3 regions of the Antricoccus suffuscus genome follow, and region 2 is predicted to be linked to each of the others. Evidence: riboswitches for the same ligand, from Rfam matches in the RefSeq annotation. Region 2 holds a riboswitch; each other region holds the start of a gene.
What was found. A riboswitch is a leader RNA that binds a small molecule or an ion and turns the genes downstream of it on or off. The one in region 2 is predicted to bind S-adenosylmethionine.

Region 1: it holds a riboswitch for S-adenosylmethionine, as region 2 does, so the genes downstream of both, CLV47_RS15870 (DUF1737 domain-containing protein) here and CLV47_RS07025 (aminotransferase class V-fold PLP-dependent enzyme) in region 2, are expected to answer to the same signal.
Region 3: it holds a riboswitch for S-adenosylmethionine, as region 2 does, so the genes downstream of both, CLV47_RS18910 (bifunctional o-acetylhomoserine/o-acetylserine sulfhydrylase) here and CLV47_RS07025 (aminotransferase class V-fold PLP-dependent enzyme) in region 2, are expected to answer to the same signal.

Annotation. Positions count from the first base shown of each region.
Region 1 covers NZ_PVUE01000015.1:41,387-46,798, forward strand. Annotated here, with positions in the region: gene aspS (aspartate--tRNA ligase) at 1-1,207, shown strand, start outside; gene CLV47_RS15860 (O-succinylhomoserine sulfhydrylase) at 1,476-2,708, opposite strand; gene CLV47_RS15865 (rhodanese-like domain-containing protein) at 2,705-3,070, opposite strand; gene CLV47_RS15870 (DUF1737 domain-containing protein) at 3,067-3,279, opposite strand; SAM riboswitch class IV at 3,291-3,395, opposite strand; gene CLV47_RS15875 (LLM class flavin-dependent oxidoreductase) at 3,567-4,736, shown strand; gene CLV47_RS15880 (PadR family transcriptional regulator) at 4,909-5,256, shown strand; gene CLV47_RS15885 (permease prefix domain 1-containing protein) at 5,259-5,412, shown strand, end outside.
Region 2 covers NZ_PVUE01000004.1:128,806-134,217, reverse strand. Annotated here, with positions in the region: gene CLV47_RS07035 (enoyl-CoA hydratase/isomerase family protein) at 1-213, opposite strand, end outside; gene CLV47_RS07030 (PPOX class F420-dependent oxidoreductase) at 459-941, shown strand; gene CLV47_RS07025 (aminotransferase class V-fold PLP-dependent enzyme) at 1,038-2,423, opposite strand; SAM riboswitch class IV at 2,494-2,610, opposite strand; gene CLV47_RS07020 (MBL fold metallo-hydrolase) at 2,709-3,509, shown strand; gene CLV47_RS07015 (hypothetical protein) at 3,534-5,412, shown strand, end outside.
Region 3 covers NZ_PVUE01000021.1:56,795-62,206, reverse strand. Annotated here, with positions in the region: gene CLV47_RS18920 (amidase) at 280-1,701, shown strand; gene CLV47_RS18915 (cold-shock protein) at 1,765-1,968, opposite strand; SAM riboswitch class IV at 2,330-2,443, shown strand; gene CLV47_RS18910 (bifunctional o-acetylhomoserine/o-acetylserine sulfhydrylase) at 2,624-3,946, shown strand; gene metX (homoserine O-acetyltransferase MetX) at 3,975-5,138, shown strand; gene CLV47_RS18900 (MarR family winged helix-turn-helix transcriptional regulator) at 5,252-5,412, shown strand, end outside.

The sequences.
Region 1 (5,412 bases), on a different contig from region 2:
GTTGCCGCAGAGCCCGCAGCTGTTCAAGCAGCTGCTGATGGTCTCTGGCATGGAGCGTTACTTCCAGATTGCCCGCTGCTACCGCGACGAGGACTTCCGCGCCGACCGCCAGCCGGAGTTCACGCAGCTCGATATCGAGATGAGCTTCGTCGACCAAGAAGACGTGATCGAGCTCGGCGAGGCAGTAGTCAAGGCGCTGTGGAGCCTGATCGGGCACGAGTTGCCGACGCCGTTGCCGCGGATCACGTACGACGATGCGATGCGCCGCTATGGATCGGACAAACCCGATCTACGTTGCGATCTAGAGCTGACCGAGTGCACCGACTACTTCAAGGACACGCCGTTCCGGGTCTTCCAGGCGCCGTACGTCGGGGCCGTGGTGATGCCGGGCGGCGCCTCGCAGGCACGGCGGGCGCTCGACGCGTGGCAGGACTGGGCCAAACAGCGTGGTGCTAAAGGCCTTGCCTACGTTCTTGTCGCCGAGGACGGCGAGCTGACCGGTCCCGTCGCAAAGAACTTGTCAGACGCTGAACGCGCCGGACTGGCCGCGCACGTTGGAGCGAAGCGCGGCGACTGCGTCTTCTTCGGTGCCGGAGCGGTGAAGTCGACCCGTGAGCTGCTGGGCGCCGCGCGGCTGGAGATCGCTCGCCGCTGTGGCCTCATCGACGAGTCGGCGTGGTCGTTCCTCTGGGTCGTCGACGCGCCGATGTTCGAGCTTGCCTCCGAGACCGACGATGTGGCGGTCGGCTCCGGCAAATGGACCGCCGTACATCACGCCTTCACCTCGCCCAAGCCGGAGTTTCTCGATACATTTGACACCGACCCGGGCAGCGCGCTGGCGTACGCATACGACATCGTCTGCAATGGCAACGAGATCGGCGGTGGTTCGATTCGTATCCACCGCCGCGACGTACAAGAGCGCGTCTTCGAGATCATGGGTCTCACCGAGGCGGAGGCGCAAGAGAAGTTCGGCTTCCTGCTCGACGCGTTCGCGTACGGCGCCCCGCCGCATGGCGGCATCGCCTTCGGCTGGGATCGCATTGTCTCGCTGCTGCACGGATCGGACTCGATCCGCGACGTGATCGCGTTTCCGAAGTCCGGGGGCGGATACGACGCGCTCACGCAGGCGCCGGCGCCGATCACCGCGCAGCAGCGCAAGGAAGCCGGCGTGGACGCCAAGCCCGAGGCCGCCCAGCCCAAGTCCTAGCGACGATCCGCGGGAGGTTGCGCGATGATCCGCGTGAAGTTGCCAAACGATCCTCGGGAAGTTGCCTAACGATCCGGGGAAGTTGCCTGACGATCCGTCATGAACGCGCCGAACGTCCGATCATCCATCGTACATTTGTGCCAATCTGCAGCAAAGTCTTACGGGACCTGTTGCGAAACGGTACATATGTGACCTTTTGGCGACGAGAAACGCCCGCACGACGGTACGTACTCATGAGTCGTGCGCTAGGAGCTCGCGGACGGTCGGTTTAGGGACGCGCAGAGATGGCGGCGTCGAGGTCCTTGATCAGGTCGTCGGTGCTTTCGAGCCCGACCGACAGCCGGACGAGGCCGTCGCTCAGTCCGATCGCCGCTCGGCCCTCCGGACCCATCGCCCGGTGCGTGGTCGTCGCCGGATGAGTGATCAGGGACTTCGCATCGCCGAGGTTGTTGGAGATGTCGATCGTGCGCAGGCCGTTGAGGAGCGCGAAGGCCGCGTCCTTACCCGTGCCCGCGCCGGCGTCGAGCTCGAAGGTGATCACCGTGCCGCCGCCGCTCATTTGCTGCGTCGCCAGTTCGTGCTGCGGATGTGACTCCAAGTAGGGATAGAGCACCCGGCGTACGGCGGGCTGACTTTCCAGCCAGCCGGCGATCGTCAGCGCCGACCGCACCGAGTAGTCCACGCGCAGTGACATCGTCTCCAGGCCCTTGAGCAGCGTCCACGCGTTGAACGGGCTGAGCGCCGGGCCTGTATGGCGCATCAGGTGCTTGACCGGACCGTTGACGAAGTCGTCGGTCCCGAGGATCGCGCCGCCGAGGACCCGCCCTTGACCGTCCATGTGCTTAGTGCCGGAATAGACGACCACATCTGCGCCAAGCTCGAGGTTGCTCTGCAGCAGCGGGGTAGCAAAGACGTTGTCGACGACCACCTGGGCGCCAGCCGCGTGCGCGAGCTCGCTGACGGTACGCACGTCCACCAGCTCCTGCAGTGGGTTGGACGGTGACTCGAAGAAGACGGCGGTGGCCGGGGTCGAGAGGGCTGCCTCCCACTGCGCGAGGTCGCTGCCGTCGACGAAGTCGGTCTGGACGCCCCACCGCGGCAGGAGCTCATTGAGTACGACGAAGCAGGACCCGAAGAGACTGCGCGAGGCGACTACGCGATCGCCGGCGGCCAGCAGGGCTGCAAGGGCATTGAATACGGCAGACATCCCGCTTGCTGTTGCGAAGCAGGCTTCGGCGCCTTCGAGGAGCCGCAGCCGTTCCTGAAAAGCCGCGACGGTTGGGTTTCCGTAGCGCGAGTAGACGAAGCGTTCGACCTCGCCGGCGAACGACGCCTCCGCGGCTTCGGCCGACTCGAAGACGTAACCCGATGTCAGAAAGAGCGCCTCGGAGGTTTCATCAAACGGGGTCCGGTCCAGTCCGCCGCGCACCGCTCGTGTCTGCGGGCTCCAGCCGGCAACGAGGTCGCGCTCTGCGTTGGGGTCCAGTCGCGGCATCGTCATTTCTTCTTCCATGGCTGGTCGCTCTGTTGCCATCCACCGTCGGCCTCGAAGCCGCCGAGGATGTTGTACGCCGTATGGCCCGCCTCGGTAGCGACGACGGCCGAGTCGATCGAACGACGACCGGAGCGGCACAGGAAGAGGATCTCTTTTCCTTTGAGGTCGGCGATCTCGTCCAAGAAGTCGGGATTGCGAGAGCCGTCGCCACGGTTCCACTCGACGAAAACGGCCGGCGTACCCACGTCATCGGTGACCGGTACGCCGACCTGCTCCCACTCGTCGACGGTGCGTACGTCGACGAGTACGGCACCCTCGCGCAGTTTGTCGACGGCTTGGCTGACGGTCAGGTCTCCGGCGTACGTCATGAGGTCTCCTGGGTATGCGTAAGGATGTGGGGTTGAACAACGGCCTGAGCGGCGACGACCTGGCCGGCATTGACGGTCACCGAAGGGCTGCCGTAGAGGACGTAGCCGTCGTCCAGGGCTGCGGAGATCTTCTCGCAGAACGAGCGGTCGTCGGTGCCGGTGAGGAGGCGGTAGGACAGGGGAGCGTCAGGCGACGCGGGGTCAGACACGGGTGTTCTCCTTTTCGCGCTTGCAATGATCTTGCCGAGTAATCACCTGAGGCACCCCGCCGCAAAAAGAGGGTTGCCGGCCAGCAAGTCAGGGCTTAGCGCTGGTCCTCATTACTCTGTACCGCTTAGTATACTCACGGCTTCCGAGCTCCGTCGACCAGGTTGTGGTACGGCGCTCAATGCATTCCTTGGTCCGCACTTGGAAGTGTGCTAGGACTGGTGCAAGGCGGCTCCGTGATATCGGTCACGGCTCGGCGAACCGCCTCCGCGAAGCAAGGGAGCACACTGTGAGCGACAGACTTGGCTTTGGCATTTTCATGGCCCCGTTTCACCCGGCCGGGGAGAACCCGACGCTGGCCATCCAGCGAGACCTGGAACTGGTGGAGCATTTGGACCGGCTCGGGTACGACGAGGCATGGATCGGTGAGCATCACTCCGCCGGCAGTGAGATCATCGCGTCGCCGGAGATCTTCATCGCGGCGGCCGCCGAACGGACCAAGAACATCCGACTCGGCACCGGCGTCACCTCGCTGAGCTACCACAATCCGCTGTGGGTCGCCGAACGCATGGTGCTGCTCGATCACATGACCCGTGGGCGGGTCATGCTCGGCGTCGGACCCGGGTCCCTACCCACGGACTCGGCCATGATCGGGCTGGACCCGACCGACACCCGCGAGTTGCTGCCGGAGGCCCTCGACATCGTCGTACGTCTGCTCAAGGGCGAAACGGTCACCCAGCAGACCAGGACGCACAACCTCATCAACGCTCATCTGCATCTGGCGCCGTACTCCAAGGAGCTCGAGATCGCGGTCGCGGCCGTCGCCTCACCCAGCGGACCGCGCCTCGCCGGCCGTTACGGGCTCGGCTTGCTATCAATTGGCGCCACCCTGACCGCCGACGGTTTCGACGCGCTCGCGCTGCACTGGGACGTCATGGAAGAGCGTGCCGAGACCTACGGCGTCACCGTCGACCGCGACGCGTGGCGGCTGGTCGGAATCATGCACATCGCCGAGACCCGTGAGCAGGCCTACAAGGACGTCGAGTTCGGCATCGAGCAGTGGTTCAACTACTTCCAGAAGATTGCCGCGTTCCCGCAGATGGGCGTCGAGGGCCACAACCTCAAAGAGATGATCGACTTCGTCAACGAGGCCGGCGTAGGCGTGATCGGCACGGTGGAGGACGCCAAAGCCCAGGTGGAGAAGCTCAAGAATCAGTCCAAGGGGTTCGGCACGATGCTGTTGATGGCGCACGAGTGGGCCAACCCCGAGGCCACCCGACGGTCTTACGAGCTCATCGCGCAGCACGTGATGCCGCAGTTCCAGGGCCAGTCCGCCGCCACGATCGAGGCGCGCGATATCGCCAGCGGTAAGCAGAAGGAGTACTCCGATCAGCAGCTCGCCGCGGTCGCGCACATGACCGAGAAGTACCAGGCGGAGGTCGCCGCAAAAGATAAGTAGCACCGATAACCAAAGAAGTGCCGGGGTACGGCGAGCGCGCGGCTCGTCGTACCCCGTTGTCTGCCCGATAGCAGCTGCGGTCGGGACGCCGCGATCGGCTCACCTCGACCGTCAATGCCTATAACTACAATGCCTAGCGCTACAAGGTATGCTGGCATACCTGGGAGGCGCCATGAATATCGACAAGGATCTGGTCGCCGCTATGGCGACCCCACTGGTGCTCGCGATCCTCGCGAAGGAGCGGAGCTACGGGTACGCCATTCTCAAGCGGGTGCGCGAGCTCTCCGGCGGGGATCTCGAGTGGACCGACGGCATGCTTTACCCGCTGCTTCACCGCCTGGAGCGGCTGGAGTACATCAGCGCCGAATGGGGGAAGTCGTCCGAGGGCAGGCGGCGTCGCTACTACGACATCACGGACTCCGGCCTCGCCCAGCTGGCCGAACAGCGGAACCAGTGGGTCGCCGCGACACGGACGCTTGGAAGTATCTGGGGTCCGGCGTTTCCGGCCGCGGGAACATGAGCATGGATACGGTCGAAAGCCTGATCGGTGAGTGGCGGCAGGCCATCCTGTGTGGGCGCGCCGTTGATGCAGCTGACGCTGAGGAGCTCGAGAGTCACCTGCGCGAACAGGTCGACGAGCTGAGGTCGGCAGGGCTCTCTCGCGAGGAGGCGTTCC
Region 2 (5,412 bases):
GTTGAGACCGTGGAACGTGTCGGTGTGCATGCCGGCTGAGAACGAGCGGTCGCCGGCGCCAGTCAGGACGATGCCGCGGACAGTCCCATCGGACTCGTTGACCGCCTTGGTGATGACCCGCAGGTCGTCGAGGGTGGTGGCATTGAGGATCTCGGGCCGGTTTAGCGTGATCCAGCGGATGCCGTCGACATCCTCAACAAGCGGTGCGCCCATGGCTATCTGGTCCTCTCGGTTCTCATCAGTACGACGTGCCGATCTTGCCACGGCTGTCGGCCGATGAGTCTCGGCGGTACACGAACGGACCAAGGTTCTGTACCGCCCGACTCGCCTTCCTTGCGCGGACGCCGAAACCAGCACGCGGATCGGACACGTGCGCTGCGGTCATTTGTCGGGCTCACAGAGATACGCCGCAGATCGCCGCGACCGTTCTGACGAGCGCGCTGGGCTAGGGTTGTTGCATGGCTAGAAGCATCGCGACCTCGGACACTGTCGGACTCGATGAGCTCCTGGAGTTCGTGCGACCGCGTCACCGACTGGTGCTGAGCACGACACGCGCCGACGGTACGCCGCAAATCTCGCCGGTCACCGGCGGCGTCGACAAGGGCGGCCGGATCGTGATCGCGACATACCCGGGGCGGGCCAAGACCCGCAACGCCGAACGCCGCCCCCAGGTTTCTATCTGCGTGATTTCCGACGAATGGAACGGCCCATTCGTTCAGGTCGACGGCGACGCGGAGGTCCTCCATATGCCGGACGCGCTCGACGGCCTGGTCGACTACTTCCGCTCTATATCAGGAGAGCACTCCGACTGGGACGAGTACCGCGAGGCGATGAAGGTCCAGAACAAGTCGCTGATCCGGGTGACGCCAACCCGCTGGGGGCCGATCGCGACCGGCGGCTTCCCGGCCGATGTCGCCGCTCGACTGGACGCCCAGTCGTAGCGACGTGTGACGTAACGAAGGACGTCATCCGCGTTGGCGGCTATTGCGGCCAACACGTATAACCTCCGCCAAGAGGACTAGCCCGCGGCCCGTGCGTCAGCAGAGTGACGCCCCTGCGGAGCCGACTGCGGACGCCGGGAACGCGCGCGTCTCAGGCACCGGATTCCACGGACCGTCGGAGCACTCGTATGTCCAGCGCGGACCCCGCGCCACTAGCTCACCGAGTGCGGCGACGAGCCGGTCCACGTCGCCCGCCGTAGAGCCCAACCCAAGACTTGCCCGTACGGCGCCGACGCCGTTACCAAAGCGCGCCAGCAATGGATGCGCACAAAACCGTCCATCTCGTACGCCGATCCCATGCTCGGCCGAGAGGTACGCGGCCACCTGACCGGGCGCGTAGCCGGCGACCGTGAAAGCGACGATCCCGACCGATTCGCGCGAGTCATCCCAGATACGAAGTACGTCGATCCCTTTGATACCAGCTAATCCGGCCAACAAACGGTCGCGCAGCGCGGCCTCGCGCGGCCCGCCGTCATGTGCCGAGAGCGCGTCGCACGCAGCCGCGATCGCCGCTGCCCCGAGCACGTTGGGAGACCCGGCCTCGTGCCGGGCAGGAGCCGAAGCCCAGATCGCCTCGCCGACCGTCACGTTGATCACTGCGCCACCGCCTGCGAGGTACGGCGGAGCATCGTCGAGCCAATCGCGCCGTCCGACCAGTACGCCGGCACCAAATGGCGCATAAAGCTTGTGTCCGGAGAACGCTAGATAGTCGACACCGCACTCCGCCAAGTCCACCCGGCGGTGCGGCACGAGCTGCGCGCCGTCGACCACAATCCTTGCACCGCAGCGATGCGCGATCTCAGCGAGACGCGCGATCGGCAACACCTCACCAGTCACGTTCGAGGCCCCGGTGACAGCAAGCAACGCCGCTGGGCGGACGGTCAGTTCGTCGGACAACCGCTCGCACGTCTCATCAATAGTTCCGGCCGCCTCAACGATGCGCGCATCACGCCAAGGCAGCAGGTTTGCATGATGCTCGACGTCGAGTACGACGGTCTCCCCCGGCACGCAGCCGGCAAGAAGATTCAGTGAGTCGGTGGTGTTGCGGGTGAACACGACGACCTGGTCGTCGCACGCCCCGATAAACCTGGCCACAGATGCACGAGCATCTTCGTACGCCGCAGTCGACACGCGCGAGGCGTAGCCCGCGCCGCGATGCACACTCGCGTAAAACGGCAGCAGTTCGGCGATCCGGTCGGTGACCTCAGAGAGGGCGGGAGCGCTTGCGGCATAGTCGAAGTTGGCATACCGGATGGTGCCGCCGGGCACCAACGGGACTTCAAGGTCGCTGCCCGAGACCCGCGCGTACGGCGTGTCGCATGCCGGAGCCGCGGCGCAAGCCGGCACGGAATCGCGGTTCAGCTCAGGATCGCGGTAATGCAACGCATCATCGAACTGGACAGCTGGGAGTACAGAAGTCATCTCAAAACATCCCTCGGGATAAGGGACTCGTAGGAAATCCAACTCAGGATGAGAGAACCGACGTCCTCGGAGTCCGCGCTTGCCGCCTCCGGTTTTGGAGGTACGGCCTGGTCGTCACCCGGAGCACCCCACCGCGGTGGAGGGTTGCCGACCAGCGAGCCGGGGCTTGACGCTGGTACTCATGACCTGGGGAAGATAGTGACAGACGTGCCCGTGACGCGTCAACTCGGGGTACGTCGGAGCCGGCGACTACATTCATGAAACAGGCAAACTTCGGAGGTATATATGAAGATCGGTCAGCTCGACGTACTCCCCGTCATCGACGGTTCCATGCAGGCGCCGGCCCGTGACATCCTCAGTCGGCCCGGCGTAGACGACGCCTGGGCGTGTCACAGCGAACTCCTCGACGACAGTGGAGCGTTGCACATGACCGCCGGCGGGTTCCTGATCCGCACCGGTGGCCGCATCATCGTCATCGACACCGGACTCGGCACCATCAAGGCCGACGACGTCCAGGTCGGTGGATTCCTTGACAGTCTGCGCGGGTACGGCGTCGAGCCCGCCGATGTCACCGACGTTCTGTTCACGCACCTGCACTACGACCACGTGGGCTGGGCGACGTCGAAAGGTCAGGTGATCTTCCCGAACGCGACATATCGCGCGCACGCCGCGGACTGGGCACACTTCGTGACCGCCGACGACGCCGTACCGGGCGCGGTCAAGAAACTGAAACCGATCGAGCCGCAGTTGGAACTGTTCGACGCCGAACACACTGTCGCGCCCGGCCTCGACGCGCGGCCGGCGCCCGGGCACACTCCCGGTACGACGCTGTTCATCATCTCCAGCGAGGGGCAGCGCGCGCTACTGCTCGGCGACATCGTGCACTCGGTCGTCGAACTGTCCGAACCCGACTGGCAGGCGGTGTACGACGTCGACGCCGCGATGGCCAGCGCCGTACGCAATGCGATCGCCGACGAAGCGCTAGCGAAGGCCGACCTCGTGGCCGCGGGACACTTTCCGGACCTCGCCTTCGGGCGAATCCTCAAGAGTGACGGGGTACGACGATGGGAACGCGTCGGGCGTTGACCTCCGGTCGCTACCATCCAATGAGTGAGATCTAAACGTCGTAAGCCACCACGGCCCGCCCATCGGGGCCCGTGGGCATCGACGCTGCGGGTAGTCCTCGCCTTGTACGTCGTATTCGGGATCGTCGCGGGGATCGGCATACTCACCTTCGGGCCGTCGGCGCCATTCGACCCGTCAGACTCGTCGTCCGCACTGGACCGACTTTCCTCGGACCCGGCCGGCAGTACGTCGCGCTTCAACAGCGGCGCCGCCGAACAAGAACCCTCGTGGAGCGCCGACGACTTCCTCGCCGCGGTTAAAGGGCACGACTCCGGCGGCCAGATAGTGCGAATGCCAGGTGCGCAGACCTACCTCGATGACGCGGCTGTCGAGGCGGCCATCGCGGGGAGCAATCTCGTCGTTGTGGTCACCCCACCGACCCCGCTTGGGGCCGTCGAGAAGACCCGAGTCCGCGACAACACGGTGCAGAAGTTCTGGGCTGCCAAGCGCGGGCTAACTGTCATCATGGTTCACGGTCAGGCGGCGTACTTGCCCGGACCGGACCTATATATCCGTACGACGCCGCAGGGCGGAATCCCGATGCGTGAGGTGATGCGCACCGCGGACATGACCCCATCGGTGATCTACGTCGCGACGGAATCGGTCCAACACGCGAACAAAAACGATCAGCCGCGTGAGTACCCGCCGGGCAGCGGTGCGACCACAGCAAAGGACCTGGCGCTGACCGACACTCGAGCGCCCACAAGTGCCGAACTCGCCCCGATCACCAAAAAATTGAACTCCGGCAACCTCTACGTCGACCCGTCCATCAAACACAAACCCAAGTACAACAAGGCCTGGGGCGACGTCGCACCCGGCAAGAAACTCAAAGTTGTCATCCTCCCGTTCGCGAAGCCGGGCACCGCGATCGACTACACCGCGGCCCTGAAGAAGAAGTACCCTCACGACGCCATCCTGGTGATGACCGGCAAGTGGGTCGAATCGGCAGGCATCAACCGGCAGACGATGGTCGACGCCATGATCCAGACGTACGGTCTGGGCGGCTTCGCACTCGACGAGGCCTCGCAGCAGCACGCCGGGAAGATCCTCGACTGGATCACCAGCATCGACGCGTCCGCCACCGAAAGTCACGCGTTCGCGCGCCCCCTGCCGGTCCTGCCGAAGCCTGGCTTCCCGCGGTGGGCGTCGTATCTGCTCCTGGCCACGTCGCTTGTCATTGCGGCCGGTTTCGGCGTCGATTTTCTGCTCTCGAAACGCCCGAACGCCGCCGAGCTAAACGGTCAACACTGGCGCGACCGGGTGGCGGGCGGATTCGCCGCCAGCTATCTCGACCTCTCGAGTGCGCCGTACCTCGGCAAGGACGGCAGCCTCGACAAACCGGCCTCGGTGCAGCACCTACTAGATAGCGCGTACGCCGACCTGCTCACCCTGCGCGGCATCAACGTGGACAAGAGCCACAAGCGAGCCGAACATCTGGCGGACACGATCTGGCACGCCCTGGATAAGGCCGCCGCGGCGCTCGACCGACCCGAAGCCGGGCCGACGCAGACGATGCCGGCAACTCTGCGCACCGCGCCGGACCCGGCCACCGTCAAAGAGGACCGCGAGCGGCAGACGAAGATGCACAATCAAATCAGGGGCTGGCTGATCACGGTCTGCGTCATCGGCGGTCTCGTTGGCGGGTTCTTACTCCTCAACAAGGTCCGCGAAGCGAATATGGACGACCATCCGGACATGAACGTCACAGCCCTGAGCACGTCGAACATCATGACCGTCGGCGTGGACGGCGTCGACGTCAAGGCACTGCGGCACATCGTGGGCGATCGCGGCATGCTGGTCGCGGTCAGCAACAAATCGGGTGAGTACAACTCCGACCTGGCCTACAACATGGCCAAGAACTACC
Region 3 (5,412 bases), on a different contig from region 2:
TCGACTCGAGATCGGCTCGGTCGAAATGAGTACGACGCGGTACTGCCTCACCAAAGTTTGGCACCCGCCAGGTTAGCACTCCTCTATCGAGAGTGCTAAGAGAGGTTTGGCACTCGTCGCAGCCGAGTGCCAACGTTTTCAGTGCGCCTCGACGGTGTAAATGCCGAGCGCGTGTGGCTGCCGGATCGCACTCGTCGCGCTCGCGCTGGGTTGCTTGCGCCTGCGATTTGCAGTTGTCTAAGCAGACCATCAAAACTGCTGCCGCGCTTGGAGATCTCTATGACGACCCAGATCGCGTATCTCACGACGACCGAACTGACCGCGCTCTATCAATCCGGCGAGCTGTCGCCGGTGGAAGCGACGAGGGCGACCCTCGATCGGCTGGCCGAGGTCAACCCGAAGATCAATGCCTTCAATGTCGTCATGGACGATTCCGCGCTGGCCGCGGCGAAGGCGTCCGAGAAACGTTGGCGGACGGGCTCGCCGATCGGCCCCCTGGATGGCGTGCCGGTCTCGATCAAGGACAACATCCCGGTCGCCGGCTTTCCCTGCCGCAACGGCTCCTTGACCACGTCAGATACACCGGTAACCGAGGACGCTCCCCCGGTCACGCGGCTTAAGGAGGCCGGCGCCGTACTGTTCGGCAAGACCACGCTGCCGGACTACGCGCACAAAGGCGTCACCGACAGTCCGCTCACCGGCATCACCCGCAACCCGTGGAATCTCGACGTCACCCCCGGCGGCTCCAGCGGTGGCGCGTCGGCGGCTCTCGCAGCCGGAGTCGGACCACTGGCCGTAGGTTCGGACGGCGGCGGATCCATTCGTATCCCTTGCAGTTTCACCGGGCTGGCAGGCATCAAGCCGACGTACGGCCGGGTCGCGGCATTTCAGGGTGGCCCATTCATCGGCATGTCCCATAAAGGCCCGATGGCCCGCACGGTTCGCGACGCCGGGCTGCTACTCAACGTGCTCGCCGCGCCCGATCCGCGCGATGGCACGTCCTACCCGTCGGCGACCGCGGCGTACGACGACTCTCTCGACATCTCGTCGCTGAAAGGCCTGCGGATCGCCTTTACGGCCGACTTCGGCACCGACCACATCGATCCAGAAGTCCGCGCACTCGTCGCCGCCACCGCCGACGTATTCCAAGGCCTCGGCGCCGAGGTTACCGAGGCCTTCCCCGATCTCACCGGCGGCCCGGAAGCCTTCGGCGTCATCTGGAATACCGGGATCGCGAAAGTAGTCGAGCAGACGCCGGCCGACAAGCGCGACCTGTTCGACAAACCGATCAAGGCTATGGCTGCCAAGGGCCGCGAGGTCACGGGCGTCGAGTACCTGCTGGCGATGCACTACCGCGACTCGTTCTCCGAGCGGTTGGGCCGCTTCCATCAGGACTACGACCTACTAATCACACCGACGTTGCCGTGTACCGCGTTCGAGGTCGGACACGAAGTCCCGCCCGATTGGAAGGAGAAGCGGTGGATGACGTGGAGCCCGTTCTGCTATCCCTTCAACTTCACGCAACAGCCAGCGGCCTCGGTGCCGTGTGGACTCAGCAACGGGCTGCCCGTGGGTCTGCAGATCGTCGGACGACGGCACGAAGATGCACTTGTGCTGCGCGCGGCCGCGGCATACGAAAACGCCGCCGGCGGCTTCAACGAACTGTCCGATCGCGGAAGCCGACTAAATCTCGCTGGTTGAGCGAACTCAAAGGCCTACCCGGCGGGCCGGGTAGGCCTTTGATACTTACGAAGTTTCCGGTCGTTAGCCAGCAACCCGGACTTGGTCCGCCTGCGGACCCTTCTCACTCTGGGTCACTTCGAACTCCACGCGCTGTCCCTCTTCGAGGGCGCGGTAGCCATCCATCTGAATTGCCGAGTGGTGAACGAAGACATCTTGCCCACCGTCAACTGCGATAAAGCCGAAGCCTTTTTCCGCGTTGAACCACTTCACGGTTCCCTGTGCCACGTGCACTCCTACGTTGTGCGATCCGGATTCCACACCTTGCAGAACCGGGGCCTTGCTCATCCGTCCCGCACTACACTTGCATGACCCTGGACCGGTATCGCTGGTCACTTCCGTGCCCGTCAACCGCCTGCCCAACGTCTAGCGCGGTAACGCACACGACTTGCTGAACTACGACCAAGCCTCACGTTACAGGTTTGGCCCAGGTAAACAATCGCGACAAGATAACGAAACGGGCAACGCCTTTCTCGGTGACAACCTGCGCACAAGGCGTTCTCGCGCGCTCACGCCACGCAGTCATTCGGCCCACATTCGGTCGGTACCCGTGGCACGGGCACACCGCAATGGGCTAACATCGACGGCAGGTTATGAGTTCCAGTGCAGAGCCCCGGCTTGCTGGACGGCAACCCTCCAACCGCGGTGGGGTGCTCCGGGTGAAGACCAGGCGAATGTCGACCGACAAACGCAAGCGCGGGCCTCTCAATACGCAGTGGCCCCAGATCTTCGGGAGTCACAGTGAGCACCCTCTGTAGATAGCGCGTACGACGCCTCGCATCTCCATGCCCGAGGCGTCCGCGCAGCACCCAATCCATTTCGTACGAGTAACACCTCGACGCCAGTTCTGGCGCACCAGAAACACGAAGGAAGACAACACGCAATGAGCAACGAAGCAGCCAATTGGGCCTTTGAGACCAAGCAGATCCACGCCGGGCAGGAGGCGGATCCGACGACCGGGTCGCGCGCGCTGCCGATCTACCAGACCACGTCGTACGTCTTCAAAGACACCGAGCACGCCGCGAACCTGTTTGGGCTTTCCGAGTTCGGCAACATCTACACCCGCATCATGAATCCGACGACCGACGCGGTCGAGCAGCGCATCGCCGCACTCGAAGGTGGTGTCGGTGCGCTCCTCGTCGCCTCCGGCCAGGCCGCCGAAGTGCTCGCCCTGCTCAACGTCGTTGAAAACGGTGGCCATATCGTGGCCTCGCCGAGCCTGTACGGCGGCACCTACAACCTGTTGCACTACACGTTCAAGAAGTTCGGCATCGAGACGACGTTCGTGGAAAACCCGACCGACCTTGAGTCGTGGAAGAGCGCAATTCAGGACAACACGAAGGCCTTCTTCTTCGAGACCATCGCCAACCCGCGCAGCGAGGTGCTCGACATCGAGGGCATCGCGAAGATCGCGCACGATTTCGGTGCGCCGCTCATCGTCGACAACACCGTCGCCACGCCGTACCTCCTGCGTCCGATCGAGCATGGCGCCGACGTCGTCATCCACTCGGCCACCAAGTACCTCGGCGGCCACGGCACCTCAATCGCCGGCGCAATCGTCGACTCCGGCAACTTCGACTATGCGCAGTACCCCGAACGCTTCCCTAACTTCAACACGCCGGACCCGAGCTACAACGGGCTGACCTACGCCAAGGATCTGGGGGTCGGCTCCGCGTTCGGCGCCAACCTGTCGTACATCCTCAAGGCGCGCGTACAACTGCTGCGCGACACCGGCGCGGCCGTGTCGCCATTCAATGCTTTCCTTATCGCGCAGGGCATCGAGACGCTGAGTCTGCGCGTCGAGCGGCATGTCGAGAATGCGCGCAAGGTAGCCAACTGGCTTGAGACACGCAGCGAGGTCGAGAAGGTGTTCTGGGGCAGCCTGGAGTCCAGCCCGTCCTACGAGCTGGCCAAGAAGTACGTACCCAAGGGCTCCGGCGCGATTGTGTCGTTCGAGATCAAGGGCGGCGTCGATGCGGGTAAGAAGTTCGTCGAGGCGCTGGAGCTGCACAGTCACGTCGCTAACATCGGAGACGTGCGCTCACTAGTAATCCACCCCGCGTCCACGACGCATAGCCAGCTCACTCCAGAGGAGCAGGCGACCTCGGGAGTCACTCCCGGGCTGGTCCGCCTGTCGGTAGGAATCGAAAACATCGACGACATCCTCGCTGACCTCGAGACCGGGTTCAGCGCGGCCGCGCTCTAACGAGAGTCGACTCAGGAGAATGACATCTGTGGCGGATCGCCCCACATACAACTCGCCGAACGCCGTGCGCCGGGGGACGCACGTCGGCGGTTGGCGTGAGGGCGATCCGGTTGCAGCCCGCAAGTTCGTCGACATCGGCGCCGTTGAGCTCGAACGTGGCGGCGTACTCCCGTCGGTCCGGGTCGCCTACGAGTCGTGGGGCACCCTTAACGCCGCCGGCGACAACGCCGTACTCATCGAACACGCACTGACCGGCGACGCGCACGTCGACGGGCCAGCGGCCGAAGGTCAGCCGACACCGGGCTGGTGGGACGGTTTGATCGGTCCGGGGCGATACCTCGACACCGACAAGTGGTACGTCGTCGCCTCTAACGTGCTCGGCGGGTGCCAAGGTACGACGGGCCCATCGTCTCCAGCCCCGGACGGCACTCCCTGGGGCAGTCGATTCCCGTTCATCACCATCCGCGACCAGGTGCGCGTCGAGGCACTGCTCGCCGACCAGCTACGCATCACCAAGTTCGCCGCAGTCGTCGGCGGATCGATGGGCGGCATGCGCGCCATCGAATGGCCGATCATGTATCCAGATCGCGTCCAGTCGTCGGTCATACTCGCGTCGACCGCCTACGCAACGAGCGACCAGATCGCCTGGTGCGCACCGCAAATCGCGGCGATCAAGTCTGATCCGCTGTGGTGCGGCGGCGACTACTACGAGTCCGGCGACGCGCCCACGGTCGGCCTGGGCATCGCACGATCCATTGCGCACGTGACCTACCGCTCCGAATACGAGCTTGCGACCCGCTTCGGCCGTGAGGCGCAACCCGGCGAAGATCCCCTTGGCGGCGGCGGCCGATATGCGATCGAGTCCTACCTCGACCACCACCGGGACAAGCTGGTCGGTCGTTTCGACGCCGGCTCCTACGTCGTACTCACCGAGTCGATGAACTCGCACGATATCGGTCGTGGCCGCGGAGGCTTGGCGGCCGCGCTTGCCAAGGTCACCGCGCAGTTGCACATCGTCGCGGTCAACACCGATCGGCTGTACCCCGTTCGGTTGTCCGAAGAGCTCGCGAAGTTCGCGCCAAAAGGCAAAAACGACCTGACAATCCTCGACTCGCCGTACGGTCACGACGGTTTCCTGATCGAGTTGGACATGATCGGCGCCATCATCAAAAACGCCCTCGGCGCCGACTGAATCCTCGTTGCGCCATCGGGCGTTTATTGCATGTTAGCCGGACCCGGTGAGGCGCCACACAATGCCGAGAATTAAGTTGCGAAACGCAATTATCGGGCCGCATACTTACTTGCGTGACACAAGCAACCCACCCCGACCCCGAAGACACTGATGCTCTAGACGACATCGTGCGCAGTCTTCTGAGCGTCGTACGCGCGGTGCACAAGGGGTTCGAGAGCATGGCCTTGGATAAGGGAGCGCTAATGGTGCTCACCTCCATTCGGCACTTTGACAA